DNA from 3 places in the Pseudomonas sp. R2-7-07 genome. Region 1 is predicted to be linked to each of the others. Evidence: riboswitches for the same ligand, from Rfam matches in the RefSeq annotation. Region 1 holds a riboswitch; each other region holds the start of a gene.

What was found. A riboswitch is a leader RNA that binds a small molecule or an ion and turns the genes downstream of it on or off. The one in region 1 is predicted to bind cobalamin.
Positions count from the first base shown of each region.
Region 2: it holds a riboswitch for cobalamin, as region 1 does, so the genes downstream of both, cobO (cob(I)yrinic acid a,c-diamide adenosyltransferase) here and C4J86_RS14645 (CbtB domain-containing protein) in region 1, are expected to answer to the same signal.
Region 3: it holds a riboswitch for cobalamin, as region 1 does, so the genes downstream of both, C4J86_RS17240 (ABC transporter substrate-binding protein) here and C4J86_RS14645 (CbtB domain-containing protein) in region 1, are expected to answer to the same signal.

Region 1 covers NZ_CP027759.1:3,220,480-3,225,862, forward strand. Annotated here, with positions in the region: gene C4J86_RS14640 (M10 family metallopeptidase C-terminal domain-containing protein) at 1-1,346, opposite strand, end outside; cobalamin riboswitch at 1,531-1,732, shown strand; gene C4J86_RS14645 (CbtB domain-containing protein) at 1,829-2,017, shown strand; gene C4J86_RS14650 (CbtA family protein) at 2,029-2,733, shown strand; gene C4J86_RS14655 (cobalamin biosynthesis protein) at 2,730-3,122, shown strand; gene cobM (precorrin-4 C(11)-methyltransferase) at 3,193-3,942, shown strand; gene nfuA (Fe-S biogenesis protein NfuA) at 4,084-4,668, opposite strand; gene metH (methionine synthase) at 5,017-5,383, shown strand, end outside.
Region 2 covers NZ_CP027759.1:4,052,695-4,058,077, forward strand. Annotated here, with positions in the region: gene bluB (5,6-dimethylbenzimidazole synthase) at 1-570, opposite strand, end outside; gene C4J86_RS18550 (cobyrinate a,c-diamide synthase) at 567-1,949, opposite strand; gene cobO (cob(I)yrinic acid a,c-diamide adenosyltransferase) at 1,946-2,557, opposite strand; cobalamin riboswitch at 2,635-2,893, opposite strand; gene C4J86_RS18560 (sorbosone dehydrogenase family protein) at 2,993-4,306, shown strand; gene C4J86_RS18565 (C40 family peptidase) at 4,440-4,979, opposite strand; gene C4J86_RS18570 (C40 family peptidase) at 5,124-5,383, opposite strand, start outside.
Region 3 covers NZ_CP027759.1:3,765,640-3,771,022, reverse strand. Annotated here, with positions in the region: gene C4J86_RS17255 (ATP-binding protein) at 1-975, shown strand, start outside; gene C4J86_RS17250 (ABC transporter ATP-binding protein) at 967-1,731, opposite strand; gene C4J86_RS17245 (iron ABC transporter permease) at 1,728-2,732, opposite strand; gene C4J86_RS17240 (ABC transporter substrate-binding protein) at 2,729-3,739, opposite strand; cobalamin riboswitch at 3,854-4,048, opposite strand; gene C4J86_RS17235 (DNA/RNA non-specific endonuclease) at 4,086-5,012, opposite strand; gene C4J86_RS17230 (M4 family metallopeptidase) at 5,148-5,383, shown strand, end outside.

The DNA of each region.
Region 1 (5,383 bases):
TCAATTTCGCCGTTGCCGGTCAGGTCGAGTACAACCCATGACTCGTCCGTCTGCGGATCGTAACCCACGCCCACCTCGCCTGCCCGCCCAGTGAACTGGCTGACAAAAATCAGCGAGCCAAGGCCATGCCTGCGCAACAGCGGGGAAATATCGATGCTGTCCTGCCCACTGACAAAGTCCATCAACTGGTCCGGGGCGTATAACGTCGAATCACTGGCATACTGGTAGATGAACGTATCGCTGCCCGCGCCTCCTCGCATGTGGTCCGCGCCGGCGCCGCCGGTGAGGCGGTTGTCAGCGTCATTTCCGATCAGCACGTCTTTACCTGAACCACCGATGGCGTTTTCCAGGGTAACGCCCTTGGCGATGGAGACATTGCCCTTCATTCCTCCTACATCGGAAAAAGACTGGGCGCGCAGGTTGATCACCTGGTCCTGATGATATCCAGAGAAGTCCAACGTATCGTTGCCGCCGCCGTCCCAGACGCAAAACACAGCACCGTCGCGAGACGAATTCAAGGACAGATCGTCTCGCTGGGTATTGGAGTTGAACCCGTAGGTAGTATCTGTATTGCGCGTCTGATGGTTGGCACCAAACACCCTCTGAGCCCAGGCGATGTCGGCCATCAATGGCGAGGAGGCGTGTTGCCCCTTGAAATCCTGATGAGTATGGCTCACGTCAAAATAGCTCATGACTGAGTAGGCCCGACTGTCTTGTGCATAGGCGGCCTGCGCGTGGTAGGTGGCGGGGCCACGAGTAGCGTCATAATCGCCTGTATGTGCGGCGCCCAGGATGTGGCCGATCTCGTGCGTGAGCGTTTGGCGCCCGAAGCCGTTGACCTGCGGTGCACGGTTATCCGCATAGCCGGGGTTCACACGCACCCGGCCCTGATAATGTGAGAACAAAGCGTCGGCGACTGTGGGCGCCTTGTCGTTGACAAACCGTAACCGGCCTTCGGATTCAATGGCATCTTCTTTAAAAGTAACCTTCGCAACATCCGCCCAGGACTGCATTGAGCGTCGGGCCTGATTTTTTTGTGTTTCATTAAACTTACTTTCATTTTTTGCAACTTCATTAAACGTATAAGAGAGTTGCACTGTGTGGTCGCCATTACTGTCATTCAATCTACGCCCCTTACGATCGATCTGGTGCGCCATATCGCTCAACGACCACACAGGTTTATTGAAGCTTGCGCGGGAATACGGATCATCGGTGCGCTGGGAGCGATCTCCATGCGCAGGGGCGTTAACGCTTGAGAATGCTTGCTGGGACTCGGGCAACTTGTGCGGTTGATCCGTATGTGCGCAAACATTACCCGGATTAAACTTGGCGCGAGATACACTCATCGTGAACTAAGCCTCATAAATGACACATCAACATTCAAGGCGCCCAGCTTCCAACAAGAAACATTCAAAATAAAGCGCGACACCCACACAAACCAATTAAAGATATTACTCATCAGCTGCTCACGCCCTCCCCATCCAGCGCCCGCCCCCACCTCAATTGACGCCCAGGTCTCGCCCGTGTTTTCCTATGCAACTTGTTTCGGGTGCCCTTCACAGGGTGAAACGGGAAACCGGTGCGCCATAGAGCTATGGCAAGTCCGGTGCTGCCCCCGCAACGGTAAGCGAGCGAAGCGTCAAATCCACTGTGCTGTGCATGGGAAGGAGATGCTTGATAGGCCAAGCGCCCCTCGCAAGCCCGGAGACCGGCCCGAAAAATTCAGATAACAAACCCGCGGTGGGCGGGCGCTGTTCAGAACCCTGCGTGCCCGGCTCGCGGGGTTTTCATGCGCTCGTTTCACCCTGACACCCAGAAGGGACGCGCCATGTCGATCATCAGCAGCACCTCGCACACCGCCAGCAACTCCGCCACCCTGGGCCAACGCCTGACCGCCGCTATCGGGGCGTCGATCCTCGGCGCGTGCCTGGTGTATTTCGCGGGTTTCTCACACATCGAAGCCGTGCACAACGCTGCTCACGATACCCGCCACAGCGCCGCGTTCCCGTGCCACTGAGACCTGCCGACATGATCAAGCGTATTGCCCAAACCGCAGGTTTCACAGGCCTGCTGGCCGCCCTGCTGCTGACCCTGCTGCAAAGCTTCTGGGTCGCCCCGCTGATTCTGCAGGCGGAAACCTTTGAAAACGCCCCGGCAGCCACCGAACCAGCGCATGAACATGCCGCAGGCGCCGCCGCCCACACCCACGATGCCGAAGCCTGGCAACCGGAAGACGGCTGGCAGCGCGTGCTGTCCACCACCGGTGGCAATCTGGTAGTTGCCGTCGGGTTCGCCCTGATGCTGGCCGGCCTCTACACGCTACGCGCACCGACCCGCACGGCCCAAGGCCTGCTGTGGGGTCTGGCCGGTTACGCGACCTTCGTGCTGGCGCCGACCCTGGGCCTGCCGCCAGAGCTGCCGGGCACCGCTGCCGCTGACCTGGCCCAACGCCAGATCTGGTGGATCGGTACTGCCGCCTCTACCGCCGCCGGTATTGCGCTGATCGTATTCGGCCGCAACTGGCTGCTCAAAGTGCTGGGCGTGGCGATCCTGGCCGTGCCGCATGTGGTGGGTGCGCCGCAACCGGAGGTGCATTCGATGCTCGCGCCAGAAGCCCTGGAGGCCCAGTTCAAGATCGCGTCGCAGCTGACCAACGTGGCGTTCTGGCTGGCACTGGGCCTGATCAGCGCCTGGCTGTTCCGCCGCAACCGCGACGATCAATACTCGGCATGACCCTGGTGGTCGGCCTGGGCTGCCAGCGCGGTTGTGATCTTCCCACCCTGCTGAGCCTCTTTGACACCGCCCTCGCCGAGGGCGGGATTGAACGCCACAGCATTACCGCACTGGCAAGTATCGACCTCAAGCGCGAGGAACCGGGGCTGCTCGCCCTGTCTCGATTGCTGGGCTTGCCGTTGCAGTGTTTCAGCGCTGAACAACTGGCCGTCTATGAAGATCGGCTGAGCCATAAATCGGCCGTTGCCTTTACGCATACCGGCTGCCATGGGGTCGCCGAAAGCGCTGCCCTGGCCCTCGCCGAACATCTTGCCAACGCCCCCGCACGCCTGCTGATCACTCGCAAAAAAACCGCCCAGGCCACCTTTGCATTGGCCTGCGCCGGTTAAAACCTCGATAATCGTCCCTTCCGATCATGAGCAGTCTTCATGCTCGCCCGTTTTTCCACAGGAATCCCCCATGACCGTCTACTTCATCGGCGCCGGCCCCGGCGATCCGGAACTGATTACCGTCAAAGGCCAGCGACTGATTCGCAGTTGCCCGGTGATCATTTACGCGGGCTCGCTGGTGCCAACGGCGGTGCTGGAAGGTCATAACGCTGAACACGTGGTCAACAGCGCTGAACTGCACTTGGAGCAGATCATTGATTTGATCAAGGTCGCCCATGCCAATGGCCAGGATGTGGCACGCGTGCACTCCGGCGATCCGAGCCTGTACGGCGCGATTGGCGAGCAGATTCGTTACTTGCGCGAGCTGGGCATACCGTTCCAGATCATTCCTGGCGTCACCGCAGTAGCGGCGTGTGCAGCGCTGCTTGAGGCCGAGCTGACCCTGCCGGACATCGCCCAAAGCGTAATCCTGACGCGCTACGCCGATAAAACCAACATGCCGGCGGGCGAAGACTTCGACAGCATGGCGCGACACGGCACGACCATGGCGATTCACCTGGGGGTCAACCACCTGGAAAAGATCGTCGCGGAACTGTTGCCGCATTACGGCGCGGACTGCCCGATTGCCGTGGTGCATCGGGCGACGTGGCCAGATCAAGATTGGGCAGTTGGCACGCTTGAGGATATTGTGGCCAAGGTTGAGGCAAAAGGTTTCCGGCGTACCGCGCTGATCCTGGTGGGCCGCGTGCTAACCAATGACAGCTTCAGCGAGTCATCGCTTTACCGTGCCGGCCATGCCCATCTCTATCGCCCCGGATAAACACCGCCAGAACTGTGGGAGGGGGGCTTGCTCCCACAGTTAATGTTCTGCGTCATCAATGTCGCGCAACTACTTGAAAAAAAACAATAAAAAAACGGCGCTCACGGGGCGCCGTTTTTATGCTCGCAGTGAACACCTTACTCAGTAGTAGGCGTTTTCTTTCTGCGTGTGGTCAGTCACGTCGCGTACGCCCTTGAGCTCTGGAATACGCTCCAGCAGGGTGCGCTCGATGCCTTCGCGCAGGGTCACATCCGCTTGGCCACAGCCCTGGCAGCCGCCGCCGAATTTCAATACGGCGATGCCGTCCTCAACCACATCGATCAAGCTGACCTGACCGCCGTGGCTGGCCAGCCCCGGGTTGATCTCGGTCTGCAGGTAATAGTTGATGCGCTCGTTGACCGGGCTGTCGGCGTTGACGTTCGGCACCTTGGCGTTCGGCGCCTTGATGGTCAACTGGCCGCCCATACGGTCGGTGGCGTAGTCGACTACGGCGTCGTCGAGGAAGGCTTCGCTGAAGTTGTCGATATACGCGGTGAAGCTTTTCAGCCCCAGAGCGGTGTCTTCAGGTTTCTCTTCCCCAGGCTTGCAGTAGGCAATGCACGTCTCGGCGTACTGGGTGCCGGGCTGGGTGATAAAGACGCGGATGCCGATGCCTGGGGTGTTCTGCTTGGACAGCAGGTCAGCCAGGTAATCGTGGGCGGCGTCGGTAATGGTTATGGCAGTCATGGAAACTCCTCACAGGCTTGCCGGCAGTTTACGCCAAATCATTACAGAGGTACAAAGTCCTAGTATTTTTGTCGGGAAATAATTACCCGATCCTCCACGCCTAGCCAACGCTTGAGCGAGCGATAGGTTTCCTTTCCTTCTCCAGCACCAGGACGGCGCTGACGATTACACCAAGCGTATAGGTACCCGGTCCGGGTTCAATGTATGCGCTCTATTAAGTGGCGGCGATCCCAACGGCCAGCGCCTTCGCCAACATGAGTGACATTCATGTTAATCCCGACACGCTTAAAATTCGCACAGGTTTGGTATGATCGATACCCTTCGTAATGCCTGACTTAGAGTAGTCCCATGTCCGATCGTAGCGCTCGTCTGCAAGCCCTTCACCACGCCCTCAAGGAACGCATCCTGATCCTTGACGGTGGCATGGGCACGATGATCCAGAGCTATAAGCTTGAGGAGCAGGACTACCGTGGCAAACGCTTCGCCGACTGGCCAAGCGACGTCAAGGGCAATAATGACTTGCTGGTGCTCACCCGCCCTGACGTGATTGGTGGAATTGAAAAGGCCTACCTGGATGCCGGTGCCGACATCCTTGAAACCAACACCTTCAACGCCACGCGCATTTCCATGGCCGACTACGGCATGGAAGAGCTGGCTTACGAGTTAAACGTGGAAGGCGCGCGCCTGGCCCGTAAAGTGGCCGACGCCAAGACCC
Region 2 (5,383 bases), 830 kb from region 1:
CGGTGCCGGATAGAACTCGGCAACCGGCCCCAGGCACAGCACCGCCAGGGGTTTTGCGCCCGCCGGCAAACCCAGCAGGTCGGCCAGGGCCTGGGGTTCGAACAGCGACACCCAGCCCATGCCCAACCCCTCGACGCGGGCCGCCAGCCACAGGTTCTGGATGGCGCAGGACAACGACGCCATGTCCATTTCCGGCAAGGTGCGACGGCCGAAGATGTGCCGCTCGCGATCGTCCATCAGCGCTGCCACCAGCACTTCGGCGCAGTCGTGGATGCCTTCGACCTTGAGCTTCATGAAGTCATCGGAGCGCTCGCCCAACGCCTCGGCGGTGCGCAGGCGCTCTTCTTCGACCAGTTGCTGAATGCGCCCTCTTAATTGACGGTCGCTGATACGGATAAAGCGCCACGGTTGCATCAGGCCGACGCTGGGTGCCTGGTGAGCAGCCTGGAGCAGGCGCTGCAATAACTCAGGCGCGACGCTGCCACCGCTGAAGTGACGCATGTCGCGACGTTCGGCGATGGCGCGGTAGACGGCTTGGCGGTCGGCCTCGGGGAAGGCGTTGTCGCTCATGGCGTCATCGGGGGCAAGCCCCCTCCCACCTGTGGAATGCACTCCCCTGTGGGAGGGGGCTTGCTCCCGATAGCGGTGTCAGGGCCTGGCACAAAAAGTGCGGCCACCGCCTCCGGGTTCGACGGAAAGTAAAAGTGTACATAGGACGCTGTCATCCGCCCCTGCCGATACACCGCCTCAGCCCCACGCCCACCATTGGGGCTCAGGCCACGGGCGATCGGCTCCAATTCGGTGCTGGTCAGGGAATGATGATAGGTGTGCCCGCGCAAGGTGCCTTCGGGCAGTTCGACGCTTTGCAGCGCCAGCGCCGCCAATTTCTTTTGCATCACTGCGTCGCCCTGCAACAGGCCGAGCAGTTCGGCGCGGTTGCCGTCGACATCGGTGAGCGAGTCCAGCAGATACAGCATGCCGCCGCATTCGGCGAGCAAGGGCTTGCCGGCTGCATGATGAGCGCGGATGGCGGCGAGCATCGGCGTGTTTTGCGACAGGGCCCGGTGATGCAGCTCCGGGTAACCGCCGGGTAGATAGAGGCTGTCGGCTTCAGGCAATGCGCCGTCATGGATCGGCGAAAAGAAACGCAACTCGGCGCCCATCGCGCGCAACAAGTCGAGGCTGGCACCGTAGGTAAACGCGAAGGCTTCGTCACGGGCCACCGCAATGCGTACCCCGGCGAGCAACGGCTCGGCGGTGATCACCTGCGGCGCGGCAAATGTCACCGGTGGCGGCACGGCGACTTCGCAACTGCTGCCCAACGCCTGGGCGGCGGCGTCCAGACGCAGGTCGAGGTCATTGAGTTCGCTGGCTTGCACCAGGCCCAGGTGACGGCTGGGCAATTCGATACCGGTTTCACGCGACAGCGCGCCGTACCAGCGCAACCCTTCGGTGAGGCTGCCTTCCAGCAACTGCGCATGGCGCAGCGTGCCGACGCGGTTGGCGAGCACGCCGGCGAATGGCAGGTCGGGCTGGTAGCGCGCCAGGCCCAACGCGAGGGCGCCAAAGGTCTGCGCCATGGCCGTGCCGTCGATCACTGCCAGCACCGGCACGCCGAAATGCCGCGCCAGGTCGGCGCTGGACGGGGTACCGTCGAACAGGCCCATCACGCCTTCGATCAGGATCAGGTCGGCCTCCCCGGCCGCTTCCCACAACAAACGACGACTTTCCTGCTCGCCCACCATCCACATATCCAATTGATACACCGGCGCGCCGCTCGCGCGCTCGTGAATCATCGGGTCAAGGAAGTCCGGCCCGCATTTGAATACGCGTACCTTGCGCCCCAGGTTGCGGTGCAAACGCGCCAACGCGGCGGTGACGGTGGTTTTGCCCTGGCCGGACGCCGGTGCGGCGATCAAGACGGCCGGGCAATGACGGGGCTGATTCAAAGTTCGACGCCTTTCTGTGCCTTGATACCGGCCTGGAACGCGTGCTTGAGCATGCCCATTTCGGTGACGGTATCGCCCATTTCGATCAGCTCAGGCTTGGCGCCACGGCCGGTGACCACCACGTGCTGCATCGGCGGGCGCGCCTGCAGGTCGCTGAGCACCTGGTCGAGGTCAAGGTAGCCGTGCTTGAGGGCGATGTTCAGTTCGTCGAGCACGACCAGGCCGATGGAAGGGTCATTGAGCATCGCCCGGGACACCGCCCAGGCCGCTTCGGCGGCGGCGATATCGCGCTGACGATCCTGGGTTTCCCAGGTGAAGCCTTCGCCCATCACGTGAAAGCGGACCTGCTCGGGGAAGCGGCGGAAAAACAACTCTTCGCCGGTACTGTTGCGCCCCTTGATGAACTGCACCACGCCGCACTGCATGCCATGCCCCATGGCGCGGGCCAACATGCCGAAGGCCGAACTGCTTTTGCCCTTGCCGTTGCCGGTCAGCACCAGCAGCAAACCGCATTCATTGGGCGAGTTGGCGATGCGTTCATCGATCACGGCTTTTTTGCGCAGCATGCGCGCCAGGTGGCGTTCGTCGCGGTCGGGGGTATCGGTCATGGCAGCTCTCCGTTGGGGCTGGACAAAAACGGCGGGCAGGAAAAAAGACAACAGACAGCCAAGCATCGCCCACCGTGATGCTGTTGGATGTTTCAGGCCGGTCTCCGGGCTCATGAGTGGCGCCCTGCCTTTTGTAAAAGACAGGACATGCCAACGGCGCGCCTTCCCATATCGCCTGCGATACAGTGGCCAATAGCGCCGTCTTGACTCATTTACCGTTGCGGGGGCAGCGCCGGAATTGCGGCGGCACTGTGTACAAGTGCGCTCACTCACCGGCTTCCCTGTTTCACTCTGTCGACGCATGCGCCACAGAGCACCTGGAACAAGCCGCGAAGGTTAGTGGGTTGGGGGTGGAGCGTCAATTAAAGCTGGCCCTGTACTTGAACCATCAAGGTGATGTGCTTCTCTACCCTTACAGGTATTCAGGAGAACACCATGCACAAAACCAGACTCGCCCTACTGATCATGCTCGCCGGCACCCTCGCCGCCTGCGGAGAAAGCTCTACCCTGCAGGTAGCCGACGGCACCGGGCCCTCGCCCAGGTTGCCGGAACCGAACAAGACGCTGATCCCCACCGTGAACATCGCGCCGGCTGTCGGTTGGCCAGGCGGCGCCAAGCCAACGGCCGCTGCTGGCACCCAGGTGGCTGCATTCGCCGAGGGCCTGGAGCATCCGCGCTGGCTCTACGTGCTGCCCAACGGCGACATCCTGGTGGCCGAGACCAATGCACCGCCCAAGCCCGATGACGCCAAAGGCGTGCGCGGCTGGGTCATGGAGAAAGTCATGGGCCGCGCGGGCGCAGGCGTGCCGAGCCCGAACCGCATCACCCTGCTGCGCGACGCCGATCACGACGGCGTCGCCGAAACCCGCACGGTGTTCCTGGAAAACCTCAACTCGCCCTTCGGCATGGCTCTGGTCGGCAATGACCTGTACGTGGCGGACTCGGATAAGTTGCTGCGTTTCCCCTATCAACCTGGGGAGACCGCGATCAAGGCGGCCGGCACCAAAGTCGTCGATTTGCCGGGTGGCAGCCTCAACCATCACTGGACCAAAAACGTGATCGCCAGCCAGGACGGCAGCAAGCTGTATGTCAGCGTCGGCTCCAACAGCAACGTCGGCGAGAATGGCCTGGAAGCCGAAGAAGGCCGGGCGGCGATCTGGGAAGTGGACCGCGCCACGGGCCAGCATCGTATTTTCGCCTCCGGCCTGCGCAACCCCAACGGCATGGCGTGGGAGCCGCAGAGCGGCAAATTGTGGACGGCGGTGAACGAGCGCGATGAAATCGGCAGCGACCTGGTGCCGGATTACATCACCTCGGTCAAGGACGGCGCGTTCTATGGCTGGCCGTTCAGCTATTACGGGCAGCATGTGGATGTGCGCGTCACCCCGCAGAACCCGCAGCTGGTCGCCAAAGCCATTGCGCCAGACTATGCGGTCGGCCCGCATACCGCTTCGCTGGGGCTGACATTCGCCCAGGGCAACACACTCCCGGCGCAGTTCAGCAACGGTGCGTTCATCGGCCAGCATGGTTCCTGGAACCGCAAGCCGCACAGTGGCTATAAGGTGATCTTCGTGCCGTTCGAGGGCGGGCAGCCGAAAGGCAAGCCGGTGGACGTGCTGACCGGGTTCCTCGATAAAGATGAGAACGCCATGGGCCGGCCGGTGGGCGTGGTGATCGATCAGCAAGGGGATTTGCTGGTGGCCGATGATGTGGGGAATAGGGTGTGGCGGGTGTCTACGGTCAAGTAGACCCTCTCAAGCACACCACAAAACAATGTGGGAGGGGGCTTGCCCCCGATAGCGGAGTATCAGTCACAGTATCTGCGCCTGACCCACTGCTATCGGGAGCAAGCCCCCTCCCACATTTGGTTCGGTGTTCGACTCAGGGATTGCGCGCCAAGTTTGCTGGCAACACGCGCTTGGCACTCAGGTAAGCATTCTGCCAATACGCCTTCGACAACGTATCCAGCTTCACCGTACCGCCAGTCTGCGGAGCGTGCACAAAACGGCCCTCACCCACGTAGATGCCGGCGTGGCTCACCCGCGAACCACCACCGGTGGCAAAAAACAGCAGGTCACCGGTTTGCAGGTTCTGCTCGCTGACGTCCTGGGCACGCATCACGATCAACTCGCGGGTAGTGCGCGGCAAGGTGATACCGGCCGCATCGCGGTAGACAAAGCCAATCAGGCCGCTGCAATCAAAGCCCGAGTCCGGCGTGTTGCCGCCCCAGCGATACGGCGTGCCCACCAGGCCCAGCGCGCGGAAGAGCACGTCTTCGGCGGCCGGCGAGAAATTCTGGGTGGAATAGTTGAACACCGGCTTAGGCTTGACGGCTACGGGAGCAGGCGGCGGTGGACGGCTTGCGCAGGCGCTGAGGAGCGCGGCGCAAACGAGAAGAAAGAGGCGGGCCGAGGTCGACATGGGCAGAACAATCCTGGTCTGGATGCGGCTTTCGCTGCCGAACGCTGAAAACCAGAACGCGCAAGCAAAGCTCGCGCGAACGGATTACAGCAATGTCCAGGGATTCTAGCGCTTACACGTCAAACTTCAAGTATCACTTTAACTTTACTTACTGGCGGTAACCGTAGACGGGGCCATGGCGAGTGCACGCTTGGCTTCGATGAAGGTTTTGCTCCAGTAGCTGTCACCCAGGTTATCGACCCGCACCCCACCGCTACGACGGCTGCTGGAGTGGATAAACTGGTTATCGCCCAAGTAGATACCGGCGTGGCTGACACGACCGCGACCGGCTGTACTAAAGAAAAGCAGATCACCGGGCTTGAGGTTGTTGCGTGCGACCAACGGTGCTTTCACGTTGATCATTT
Region 3 (5,383 bases), 550 kb from region 1:
GTCAACCGAGCGGCGCGCCTCACCGGGCAGTTACTCGCGTTCGCCCGTCGCCAGGCCTTGAAGCCGCAGGCGTTCGACGTCAGCCACAGCGTGACCTCGCTGGTGGAAATGATCGAATCGCTGTGTGGTGCCCATATCCGCGTCATCACTGAGCTTGCGCCCTACGATTGTTTCGTCTATGCCGACTCCAGCCAGTTCGATTCGGCGCTGGTCAACGTGGTGGTCAATGCCCGTGATGCGATGAAGGGCGTGGGTACCCTGACCGTCGCGGTAGCCTCCGTCGACACTCTCCCGGCCCTGCGCGGCCAGCCTGCGGTGCCGGGGGCGTTTGTGGCGATCGCGGTGAGCGACACCGGCAGCGGCATACGCCCTGAGCATCTGGAGCGCATATTCGAGCCGTTTTTCACCACCAAGAACGTCGGGCAGGGCACCGGGCTTGGCCTTAGCCAGGTGTTCGGCTTTGCCAAACAGTCGGGCGGCGAAGTGCGGGTCAGCACCGAATTCGGTCGAGGTTCGACGTTCACGTTGTACCTGCCCAAAGTCATTGCGCGACCGCGGGAACCCGAGGTGGAGCTTGAGGCGGCGCCGATGACCGAAGGCCGTGGCACCCACGTGCTGGTGGTGGAAGACAACGTCGAAGTGGGCACCTTTGCCACCCAGGCCCTGGAGGAACTGGGCTTTCAGGCGACGTGGGCGATGAATGCCGAGCAGGCCCTCAAATTGTTGTCCGATGAGGCCGACGCGTTCGACGTGGTGTTTTCCGATGTGATGATGCCCGGCATGAACGGGCTTGAGCTGGCCAAGGAAATCCAACGGCTGTGGCCCGCCTTGCCCATCGTGCTTACCAGTGGCTACAGCCATGTGCTGGCGCAACAAGGCACCCACGGTTTCGACCTGCTGCACAAGCCGTATTCCATTCATCAACTGTTGCTGATCCTGCGCAGGGCCTGTTCGACACCAGCGGGCTCAGGCTGAGCGCAAGCGTAGAATCTGCGCGCCGTCGAACGGGTCGGTCAGGTAATGCGCCTGCACACCGAAGGTGGCCTGCAGCCGTTGGGGAGTCAGTACCTCCAGCGGTTTACCCAGCGCCACCAGCCGCCCATGGTCGAGCACGGCCAGGCGATCACAGGTCAGCGCCTGGTTGAGGTCGTGCAGGGCAATCAAGGTGGTGACGGGAAGCGCCTGCACGCCTTTGAGAATCGTCAGTTGGTGCTGGATGTCCAAGTGGTTGGTCGGCTCGTCCAGCAGCAGAATCTGCGGGCGCTGCGCCAGTGCGCGGGCGATATGCACGCGTTGGCGTTCGCCGCCGGAGAGGCTGCGCCAGGCGCGATGGCTCAGGTGTGTGGCGTCGACGTCGTGCAAGGCCTGGCGCACGATGGCGGCATCCTCGCTCGACCAGGGGCTCAGTGCCGACAGCCATGGCGTGCGGCCCAGGGCGACCGCATCGAACACGCGGATGGCATCGTCGGTATCGGCCTGTTGTTCCACCACGGCCACGTGCTGCGCGATGGCGCGGCGCGACAAGTCGCCTAAACGCTTGTCGCCCAGGCGCACCTCACCGCTGGCCGGCGTACGCAACCCCGCGAGCAACTTGAGCAAGGTCGATTTGCCCGACCCGTTCGGCCCGACGATACCCAGGGTTTCACCCGCCGCAACTTCAAGGTGGATGTCGCACAGCAACTCGGCCTCGCGCACCTTGAAGCCGAGCCCACTGCAGCTCAACACACTCATCGCGCATTCCTCCGACCGATCAGGATCAGCGCAAACACCGGCGCGCCGACCAGTGCGGTGACCACCCCCACCGGAATCACCTGGCCTTTGATCAGGGTGCGCGACAGCACATCGGCGGCGATCAGGAACAACGCGCCGCCCAGGGCGCTGGCGGGCAGCAGGCGCGAGTGCCCGGTGCCCAGCATCAAGCGCATGGCATGGGGGATCACCAGCCCGACAAAACCGATGGAGCCGACAATCGACACCATCACCGCCGTCACCACCGCCGCGCAGCCCACCAGCGCGAATTGCACGCGCCGCACCGGGATGCCGAGGGCGGCCGCCGAATCTGTGCCGAAGGTAAACGCATCCAGGGCGCGACGGTGCCACAGGCACACCAGCAGCCCCACGACCGCCACCGGCACCGCCAGCCACACCGACGGCCAACGCACGCCGCTGAGGTTGCCGAGCAGCCAGAACATAATGCCCCGCGCCTGTTCGGAGCTGGCGGATTTGGTGATCAGGAACGCGGTGAGCGCATTGAACAGCTGGGAGCCTGCGATACCGGCGAGGATGATCTGCCCGGTGCCATTGGACGAGCCGCTGGCCCGCGCCAGCAGAATCACCAGGGCGAATGCGGCCATGGCGCCGACGAATGCGCCGGCCGGCAGCGAAATCAAACCGCCGCCCACCCCGATCAACGCGATCAGCACCGCACCGGTCGAGGCGCCGGCGCTGATGCCCAACAGATACGGATCGGCCAGCGGGTTGCGCAGCAACGATTGCAGGATCACCCCGCACGTTGCCAGGCCCGCACCGCAGGCGCCGGCCACCAGGGCACGGGTCAGGCGGTAGTTCCACACCACGCCTTCATCGATGGGGTCGAGTGCGTAGCCGGCCGCCCAGAGTTTGTTGGCGAGCACCTGGAGCACCACCTGCGGCGAGATGGCGGTTTCGCCGATGGCCACGCCGGCGAGCAGGGCGATCAGCAGCAGCGTGAGGGCGAGCAGGGTCCGTATCATTGCGCCAGGTCGTAGCCGTCGATGGCCGCAGCCAGTTGGTCAAGGCCGTCGAATGTGCGCAGGCTGGCCTGCAGCGCCAGGGCGTCGAGGATGATGATGCGGTTGTGTTTCACCGCGTCCATGTTGCGGGTCACGGGGTCGCTGCGCAGGAAGGCCAGCTTCTTTTCATGGTCGTCTGCGGGATAGCGGCGCCGGTCCATGCGTGCGATCACCAGGAAGGTGGGGTTGGCCTTGGCGAGGGTTTCCCAGCCGACGGCGGGCCATTCTTCATCGGACTGCACCACGTTGCGCAGGCCGAGGGTGTGCAGCATGAATTCGGGTACACCTTTATGGCCGGCCACGTAGGGGTCGCTGGCCATTTCGGCGCTGGAGAACCACACCAGCGCGCTGGCTTGCTTCAAGCCTTTGCGCTGCACAGTGGCAATGGACGTGGCCAGGCGCGCCTTGAGTTCATCGGTCAGTTGCTGGCCGCGCGCCTGCACGTCGAAGATCTCGGCCAATTGGCTGAGGCTCTTGTAGATCGTCTCGATGCGAAACGGCTGCAGCCGCGTGCCGTCGGCGCCCACCCGGTTGTCTTTGTCTTCGCAGTCGGAGGGCAGCAAGTAGGTCGGGATGTTCAGTTCCTGAAACTGCTCGCGGGTGCCCACCACGCCTTGGGGCCCGACCACCCATTCCAGCTCGGCGGCCACCAGTTGCGGGCGCTTGGCGATCACTGCTTCGAAGCTCGGTTCGTTATTGGCCAGGCGCTCGATGTGGTCGTTCTGTGCCTTGTACTGCGCCAATACATCGTTGAACCACAGCGAAGTGCCGACCACTTTGTCGCCCACGCCCAACGCATACAGCATCTCGGTGGCGGCCTGGCCGATGGTCACGCTACGCGCGGGCGCCTGCTGGAACGTGACGGGGCTGCCGCAGTTTTCCAGGGTCAGCGGGTAGTGGGTAGGCGCGGCGTGGGCCAGGGCGCAGCAACCCAGGCCGATGATCAGGGCCGTAACGCGTGGCAGCATGGGGCAATCTCCGTTTGAACCGTCGGTGAAGCAGGGCAGGTACGGTACGGAAATACACCCACGAACGCTGCCGGCCGGGCAGGGCAAGGATGGCCTTCCCGGACACCCCGCCGGTTAGTGAGTCACTGGGCCGGCAGGTCTCCTGACTGATGCGTCATCGCCCGGCTCCGGCCTTCCCGGACAACGTCCAGTGGCAGTGGGGAGCAGGCTCGGCACCTACAGTTGCGGGGGCAGTTTCGATTGACGTCGCGGGCGGCGTTTCGAATTCCCTATTAGTCCCGTGGGGGAACCGGCGGCGCTATGGTAGTTGATTCGGCCCACGAGAGGGAGGTGGAAGTGACGCCGGTTACAGGCGAATGTCCCCAGGCCCCCGGATCAGCGCTTCGATCCGCGTTCCCGTGGCGCGCTCTTCGTTGCTGAAGCCGTCGTAGTCGGCCAGGTTGCCGAAGCGGATGCCGGTCAATTGCTCGATCTGGATCACACTGCGCTGGTAGGTTCTGAGCGGGCCGAACACCAGGTCCAGTTGGCCCAGCTCGCGGCTCTGGTCGATCATATAGGCGCTGGCGGAAGGCTTGCCGTCGTCGCCGAGGTAGGCCACGACTTTCCAGAACGCCTTGGGGATTTTCACGCCCCGGTACAGGCGGTCGTCGTCGGCGAATACCGGGCCGGTAAATACGCTGGCACGGGCTTTCCAGCGCTGGGTGTTGTCGAGAATGTAGTCCTCCAGTTCCAGCCAGGTCTTCTGGTTGAAGCCGCTCATCTGCGGCGAGCAGTTGGTGAAATGGAAGGTGTCGCCGTTGGCGGTGTTCGCGTCGGCGCCCCAGTTGGGGTCTTGGCGCCGCACCAGGTGGCCACGGTCAAGGCCGTTGCCGGCGTAGAGGTCTTCGCCCACTTGGGCGTCGATGGGCAGGCGGCCGTCGTAGGCCCAGGTGTCGTTGCTGCGCACGATATCGACGTGCTTGGCGCCGTCGATGTTGACACCGACATACAGCGCCAGCCGTCGGGAACGCGACATGCTGATGGAAAAGTGCATGTAGTCCAGGCGGGGCTGGGCGTCGCTTGCCTGGGTCGGGTCCAGCGTGGGCCAGGGCACCGCGAAGCTGCCGAGAAAATCCTCGGCGTAGCCGCGCCGGTCTTGCAAGTCCTTGGCTGCGCTGACGCGTGGCGCGGCGGCCCTGGCTTCCAGCAGGGAGGGTGTGGGCGTGACCAAGGGGCGAAGGTCGGCAAGCCTTGGGCGGTAGGCCAGGTCGATTTTGACGTTACGTGCGGGCATGGAAGGCTTCCTGATGAGGATCGGATAAACACGACTGCAACATGATTTCATGACAATTTGGCCCAGGCGGCAGACTCCGGTCTATCCTGAAGTCGTTAACCGGACGTTCACCACACGCCAAAAAGGAGCCAGCTTATGTGTGTTCGCCAATCGCGCAACCCGATTTTCTGCCTGATCCCGCCGTACATGCTCGACCAGATTGCACGCCACGGCGATAAAGCCCAACGCGAGGTGGCGCTGCGTACGCGCGCCAAGGACAGCACGTTCCGCTCGTTGCGCATGGTCGCCGTACCCGCCAGAGGCCCCGCCCGCATGGCGCTGGTGGCGGGTGCCGAGAAACAGCGCTCGATCTACAGCGCCGACAACACCGA